One region of the Lysinibacillus sp. EB106-09-02-XG168 genome, then DNA from elsewhere that is predicted to be linked to it. Evidence: riboswitches for the same ligand, from Rfam matches in the RefSeq annotation. Region 1 holds a riboswitch; each other region holds the start of a gene.
What was found. A riboswitch is a leader RNA that binds a small molecule or an ion and turns the genes downstream of it on or off. The one in region 1 is predicted to bind cobalamin.
Positions count from the first base shown of each region.

Region 2: linked by a shared signal. The riboswitch ahead of AC3WSO_RS15345 (energy-coupling factor ABC transporter permease) and the one ahead of AC3WSO_RS11655 (hypothetical protein) in region 1 are both predicted to bind cobalamin.
Region 3: linked by a shared signal. The riboswitch ahead of AC3WSO_RS22505 (hypothetical protein) and the one ahead of AC3WSO_RS11655 (hypothetical protein) in region 1 are both predicted to bind cobalamin.

Region 1 is NZ_JBYTDN010000003.1:2,198,572-2,200,840, forward strand. Features, by position in the region: gene AC3WSO_RS11650 (hypothetical protein) at 58-444, shown strand; cobalamin riboswitch at 595-778, shown strand; gene AC3WSO_RS11655 (hypothetical protein) at 1,027-1,791, shown strand; gene AC3WSO_RS11660 (GTP-binding protein) at 2,089-2,269, opposite strand, start outside.
Region 2 is NZ_JBYTDN010000003.1:2,952,127-2,954,395, forward strand. Features, by position in the region: gene AC3WSO_RS15340 ((2Fe-2S) ferredoxin domain-containing protein) at 1-57, opposite strand, end outside; cobalamin riboswitch at 196-379, opposite strand; cobalamin riboswitch at 606-790, shown strand; gene AC3WSO_RS15345 (energy-coupling factor ABC transporter permease) at 938-1,684, shown strand; gene AC3WSO_RS15350 (energy-coupling factor ABC transporter substrate-binding protein) at 1,686-1,958, shown strand; gene cbiQ (cobalt ECF transporter T component CbiQ) at 1,962-2,269, shown strand, end outside.
Region 3 is NZ_JBYTDN010000003.1:4,453,715-4,455,983, reverse strand. Features, by position in the region: gene AC3WSO_RS22510 (hypothetical protein) at 100-648, shown strand; cobalamin riboswitch at 879-1,068, shown strand; gene AC3WSO_RS22505 (hypothetical protein) at 1,264-1,803, shown strand; gene AC3WSO_RS22500 (ABC transporter substrate-binding protein) at 1,808-2,269, shown strand, end outside.

The DNA of each region.
Region 1 (2,269 bases):
ACATATTAAAAGGTAATATCCGTCTTACCTCGAATAATGTTGTAAGAGGTGATAGCAATGGAGGATAAGGCGTATTGGAAATGTGATTATACTTACGAAGAAAAAAGCGAAGTTAATACTGCTGAATATAAGTCGCCTAACCAATATGATAATTCAACTAAACTAAATATGGTTGCTAAAAGCTTAGCGAGAGAGATTAAAAATGAAACAGGTCGTACCGTTAAAAGTTTCATTCGATTAGTGGAAATGCCAGTGGTGAGTAAAAAGATATATCAGGTTGGCGACATTAAAGCTAGAAATGGGGTAAGTCGTGGTGAAATTATTTACAATGTGGCTACGACAGAAGAAGAAATAAAGGAAGTAGAAGAGAACAGAGAAAATTTACAGAACCTACTTGTTGATATGATGTATCAATATTATAAAAAGAATAAGGATTCTTTATAATATTTAGAGGGGTAACACCCTCTTTTTTTATTTGCAGTTTTTCAATTTCTTGACAGTAGGTAAACTACACATTACAATTTAGTTTGATAGTCAGTTAGGAATATTTACTCTACAGTTTCCGACATCTTTAAAACGGCTAATTTTACAACTGAATAGCGTGGAGTAATAGGTGTAAATTGCGTGCAATTTACTTAAAAGGGAAGTCGGTGCAAATCCGACACTGTCCCGCAACTGTAAATGTGAGCGACTTTTCGTATACCACTGTTTAGCGACGGGAAGGGGAAAAGTAGCGATGATCATGAGTCAGGATACCTGCCTATTATGAGTACACACCATAACCCTACGAGGAATAGGAGGTGGCATGTTGACAAAACAGAATGCTCTGTTCGTCACCGTACGTCAAATGCCCAAAATAAAAGAAGGTAATCGCTTTCAAGGCGATTCTTTTATGCTTGGGTATAATTTGACATTAAGTGATGAATGAAAACGATAGAATGAAGGATTTCCTCTAGTTTTAGGAAATCCTTTTTTTATGTATAAGAAGACTTCCGTTTTGAAAAATATGTACGAAAAGAGGATGCAATGATGACGAATATTCATGTAAGTACAGCACAGGAATCGCAATATGTAGAAATGAAAATTTGTAAGCAGCCACGCACTGAACTTGCCAAGAAAGCTACAACAAGAATGGTTGTAGAATCCCTTGTCGATCAATTATTAGCTAGCAATCTTATTAGTAATGAACGATTGTTTGAACAAATTTTATATAACAAAGATATTATTTGGATTCAAAATGAAAGTTTTAATGGCCACCTTTTTGCAAAAGCGAATATTACGGACCAACTTAAAACAAAAACAAATGATTTTATGATGTATATGCCGACAAATCCAATTGTGTACGATGTGAATGGCGAACATTATCATTTAATTACACGTATCGATTCGACTCGTGCAAAACCAAATTTAGAGCGACTTTCCCAAGCACCTAAGCCAATACTAAGTGCTGCTCGGGTCAATGATTTATTGTGCTCGATAGTGATGCGCTTTTATGAGGTATATTTAGAAGATTTATCACGAGTAGTTTATAAAAATAAACAACTGATCAATTTTATAGAGCGAGAGTATCTTCAATTTCTAAAAGCTGTGAAGGAACTAAATGATCATCATTTAAATTGGCACCCACGTGGAAATGGTCATGAACTATTGCTTGAACTGATTGATAATTTACAACTTTTGAAAAGTCGACCTGGCAAGGTTTTAATGGATTTTTCACATTCCCATAGCTACGTTGTGGTGGAATCTTCATATCCTATTTATAGACAGGGTCAGAAAACGATACAAGCTTAGTAAATTAAATATGTGCGGGATGAATTTCAATGCCTTTAGGAGAAAGATATATTCCTTGCAAGTTAATAGAATGGAGTTGTCCGTATAGGTAGATACCCGCGCGAAGCAAGATTACCCGCGGAGAGAAGGCAAATACCCGCGAAAGGAAGGGGAATACCTGCGGAAGCAGGTCGAATACCCGCGAAAGGAAAGGGAATACCCACGCGAAGCAAGATAACCCAAAAAGCATAGTAACTCTCCACGAAACATAAGAAAACAGGACATGGATCTAACAAATCATGTCCTGTTTTTATGAATTTAGTCAATACAATGCATTGCTGCTTGTGCTTCGTGCCATGGAACGGAGTAGCCCTTGCCTTTTGCGCAAAAAATACTAGAGGATGTATAGTCGGGATCGGCGTTCTTATCGTAGCAGATTTGAGCGATAATTTCTTCTGTATTGTGACATATATCGTAGCCATCAAATTGTAGGGAAATT
Region 2 (2,269 bases), 750 kb from region 1:
ACTACCATTGCAAATAAAAAGATGTGTTTTCATTCCCTCTAAATTCCAAGTTGTCATCGTTTTTCTCCCCTCATTTGCTTTTAGGAAAAAGAAAAACCTTTACTCTAGACGAAGAGTAAAGGTTTAGTAGAAGCCAAATAAAAACGAATATATACAGGTACTCGCTCTCGCTTCAACTTCTCCCTCCGAAAAGTTTGCATGCATCATCACATAAGCAGGTTTCCTGACTTAAGCTTCCTTTTACTTTCGCGCCTTCCTAGTTCTCACTAGTGGCATCCGCGATTTCATCAGCTATTACAGTAGCGGGGGCTGTATCGGATTCTCACCGATTTCCCTATTATCTTGAAAATATTCAAGCACTTATGGATGTTTTATATGAAATTATTATTTTTTATAAAATTAAAAACTGTTTCTATCATAGCTTATTTTTTTAAAATTTCAATATTTCTTTCTAAATTTGTGACATTTTCAGTAATTTTTTAATGAAAAATATGACATTCCTTTTCTGTTTATCTGAATTTTCGACATAGACACTCAATTAAAAATTTTTACTTGAAAAGTATAGCATTTATATGGAAAATTATGTTACACTTTGGCATGAAATCACAATTTCATCTTTTTTCGGTGTGAATTGTTCATCAATTCGCTTAAAAGGGAAGCCGGTTTAATTCCGGCGCGGTCCCGCCACTGTAATAGGGAGTTTTATAGATTATGCCACTGTCCAAGGGATGGGAAGGCCTATAAAACGTTGAGCTAAAGCCAGGAGACCTGCCGAAAAATATGTGATCGTTTGAACCTACGAGGATAGGTGTGCGGCTGAGCAAATTAGAATTTTATTTGCATTTTTAGCTATGCACTTTTCCACAATTGGAGAAGTGCTTTTTTGTTTTCGCATCGCATACTAATTCGAACTATTTTAATGTGAGGAGGAGAGGTTTTGAAATTCTCAGGTTGGAAGCTTAGTTATTTCTTATTAGCATTTTTATTCGTGCCAGATCGTGCATTTGCGATGCACATTATGGAGGGCTATTTGCCAATTGAATGGGCGATTTTTTGGTGGGTCTTATCCATTCCATTTATTATTTTAGGATTACGTTCTATTCGTAAAACCATTGATGAAAATCCTGAAACAAAAATGATTTTAGGTCTATCGGGTGCCTTTGCCTTTGTGCTATCAGCTTTAAAAATCCCTTCTGTAACAGGAAGTTGTTCACATCCGACAGGAGTTGGCCTTGGAACAGTTCTTTTTGGACCATTAGTGATGAGTGTTATCGGGACAATCGTATTATTATTTCAATCTCTACTTTTAGCACACGGCGGGCTGACAACTTTAGGTGCTAATGCCTTTTCTATGGCAATTGCTGGTCCTATTATTGCTTATTACGTTTTCCATGGCTCTCAAAAAATGGGACTATCTTTTTCCATCGCCGTCTTTTTAGCAGCAATGCTTGGTGACTTAGGTACATATATTGTCACTTCTGTACAATTAGCTCTTGCCTTCCCTTCTGAGGTTGGAGGCTTTATGGCTTCATTCACAAAGTTTGCTAGCATTTTTGCGTTCACGCAAATTCCTCTTGCTGTTAGTGAAGGTATTTTAACAGTGATCGTTATGAATTTCTTGAAAAAATACAATGTGAGTGAATTAAAAGCTTTACGCGTTTTCTCGGCAAAGGAGGCTCACTAACATGAAAAAAAATTTACTGCTATTAGCAATTGTTGTGTTGTTAGCAATCATACCCCTCTTCATTCAAAAAGGCGCAGATTTTGAAGGTGCTGATGGCGAAGCGGAGGCAGCAATTGGTGAAATAGATGCTAACTACGAGCCTTGGTTTGAAAGCTTATGGGAGCCACCAAGTGGTGAAATAGAAAGCTTATTATTCGCACTCCAAGCTGCTATTGGCGCCGGATTTATTGGCTATTTCATCGGCTTAATGCGCGGTAAACATAAAGAGGGTTAAGCGATGTTACTCATTGATAAGTATGCTTATATGAATAAACTAGCGTCTGTTCATCCGCTAGAAAAAATGACGTTTTCCCTTGGACTGCTTTTATTGTCGCTTATCATGAGAGATGAACGAATCTCACTCATTACTTTTATTGTGATGAGTGCTTTTATCATTTTAGGTGCGAAAATCCCAGCTAAATATTACGCAAAATTACTATTGCTACCCGGATTTTTTTTACTTTCGAGTCTAGCATCCATTTTAATTTCTATAGCGCCATCAACAAGCACGCTTCCTCCAATTATTTGGTCATTTTCTATTCATCA
Region 3 (2,269 bases), 2.3 Mb from region 1:
TGTAGTAGCAAAGTAACGCATGATGGTAATGGTAAATGAGATAACACTTACAAGTACACTATTTTTTACGTTCTGAAACAATAAAGGTAGGGATGAATCATGGAAAAAGAGATTTTGCAACTTTTTAGTAATTTAACAGAGCGTGACCGTGATATTCAATACAAATCATACGAAGAATTATTGAAAATTATGCAGGAACCAGTTGATTGGACCTATTCAGTTTGGGAACAACTAGTTCAAACTCTTACATACAAAAATGGACATATACGTGCAAGTGCTGCACAATTTTTATGCGCACTGGCAGCAAAAAGCGATCCTGAAGAAAGAGTATTAGAGGACTTCTTAAAGATTTGGGCAGTTACGTATGATGAAGAAACAGTCACGGTGAGGCATACTTTACAGGCAATTTGGAAAATAGGCTTAGCGGGGCAGGTACAAAGAGATTTAGTCGTATCATATTTGGCTAAAAGATATCAAACATGCTTAGACGAAAAGCACCCGACATTAATACGATATGATATTATTGTATCCTTTAAAAAGCTATTCGATGCAACAAATGACCCAAAACTACTAGAAATTGCACAGCGTTTAATTGAGGAAGAGAAAGATGTTAAATCCAAAAAGAAATATAAAAATGCCATCCGATAAAAGTTATGAAATGGCTATTTTTTGCAAATCCTTTCATTATGAAAAAGTAAATTGCTTTAATTTATGAGGCATAACAAATATTTGCACGAGTGGGTTGAATACCCAATGGGGCAGTGAATTTATCCACGTGCATATGGTCATACCTGCATGATTTTTATCCATCGTTGTTTATTCTAAATTCCTCAGCTATTTTTTCCTATCAATCTATGATAAACTGCATAACAAGTGAATAATTCTTGCAGAATAAAGGTGCTGAACTATAGCATAATCGGGAATTCGGTGAAAAACCGGAGCTGTTTCCGCAACTGTAAGTACAGAAGTCGTAAAGATATACCACTGTCGAATTATCCGATGGGAAGGTTTTTTATGGACGTAGTGAACTGTACAAGCCAGGAGACCGACCTTTGTTTGAACGTATAGATAACTCTTCGGAAGCTGAGAGAATATGCGGCAAATACATAGGCTATGTCGTATTTATGCGACACTATTTATGCTATTTTTCGTTGTTTCCTTAGGAGTGGGAACAACGTTTTTTTATGCGCTTATAATTCACCTGATGTAGCTGTGGTGTTAATAAGGTAAGAATTTTTCACGAAGGAAAGCGGGGACTTAGATTTGAAAAAAGATGCACGTTATTCTTGTTACCCATTTATGCGTGAAAAGGCATCAACAGTAGATTTTGAAATTCGAACGGATAGCCTAACAACACATATTGGTGTAGCATTGGCGGCGGTTAAAAAGGAAACGGTAGAGGTAGTAGCAGATGATTTACTTACCATTTTGCCAATGGCTTACCATGTAAATGGCTCAGTCCGAGGCAAATTAGCAGTAACCGAAGATGATTTGACTTGGCTAAGTGATCGCTATGATTTTTATGTTAGTCATGTTAAAGAGGAGATACAAAACTTTGTATTACCTCAAGGATCAGAGGCAGCTTCTGCATTACATTTATGCCGTAGTGAGGCGAAAAAATCATACCGTGTTTTGCACAAAGTATCTGAAGAACGCGAAGTACAAGCTATTCTCTTTGATTATTTAGGATTGCTAGCCAATGTATTTTTTGTAATGGCTGTCTATATGAATCAGCATGCTGGTATTGCTGAAATACCGTTTATTAGTAAATCATACCCGATGAAAAAGAAAAAGGAGAAATAATGAAATGAAGAAAATGTTTAGGCTACAATGGCTTTCTGTGTTGATGTTGGCACTTGTATTAGTTGGCTGTGGCACGAAAGAGAATACAAATAAAGATGCTGTTTCTAAAGAAGATCAACAAGTTGAGAAAACTACTAGCTATAAAGTTAAGGATGACCGTGGTGTAGAAGTTGAGTTTAATGCAGTACCTAAAACTATTGTTTCATTACAACCGAGTAATACAGAGATTTTATTTGCGCTAGGCGTTGGCGATAAAATCGTAGGTGCAACAGAGTTTGATACGTATCCAGAAGAAGCGCAAAAAATTGAGCGTGTTTCTACCTCTACAACATTCAATAGCGAGCGTATTTTAGCCCTAAAGCCAGATGTCGTTATTGCCTATACAACTGGAGGCAAAGATGAAGAAAATTTAAATGCTTTAAAAGGTCTCGAAGATGCGGGTATTAAAGTGTTTGCCATTCAATCA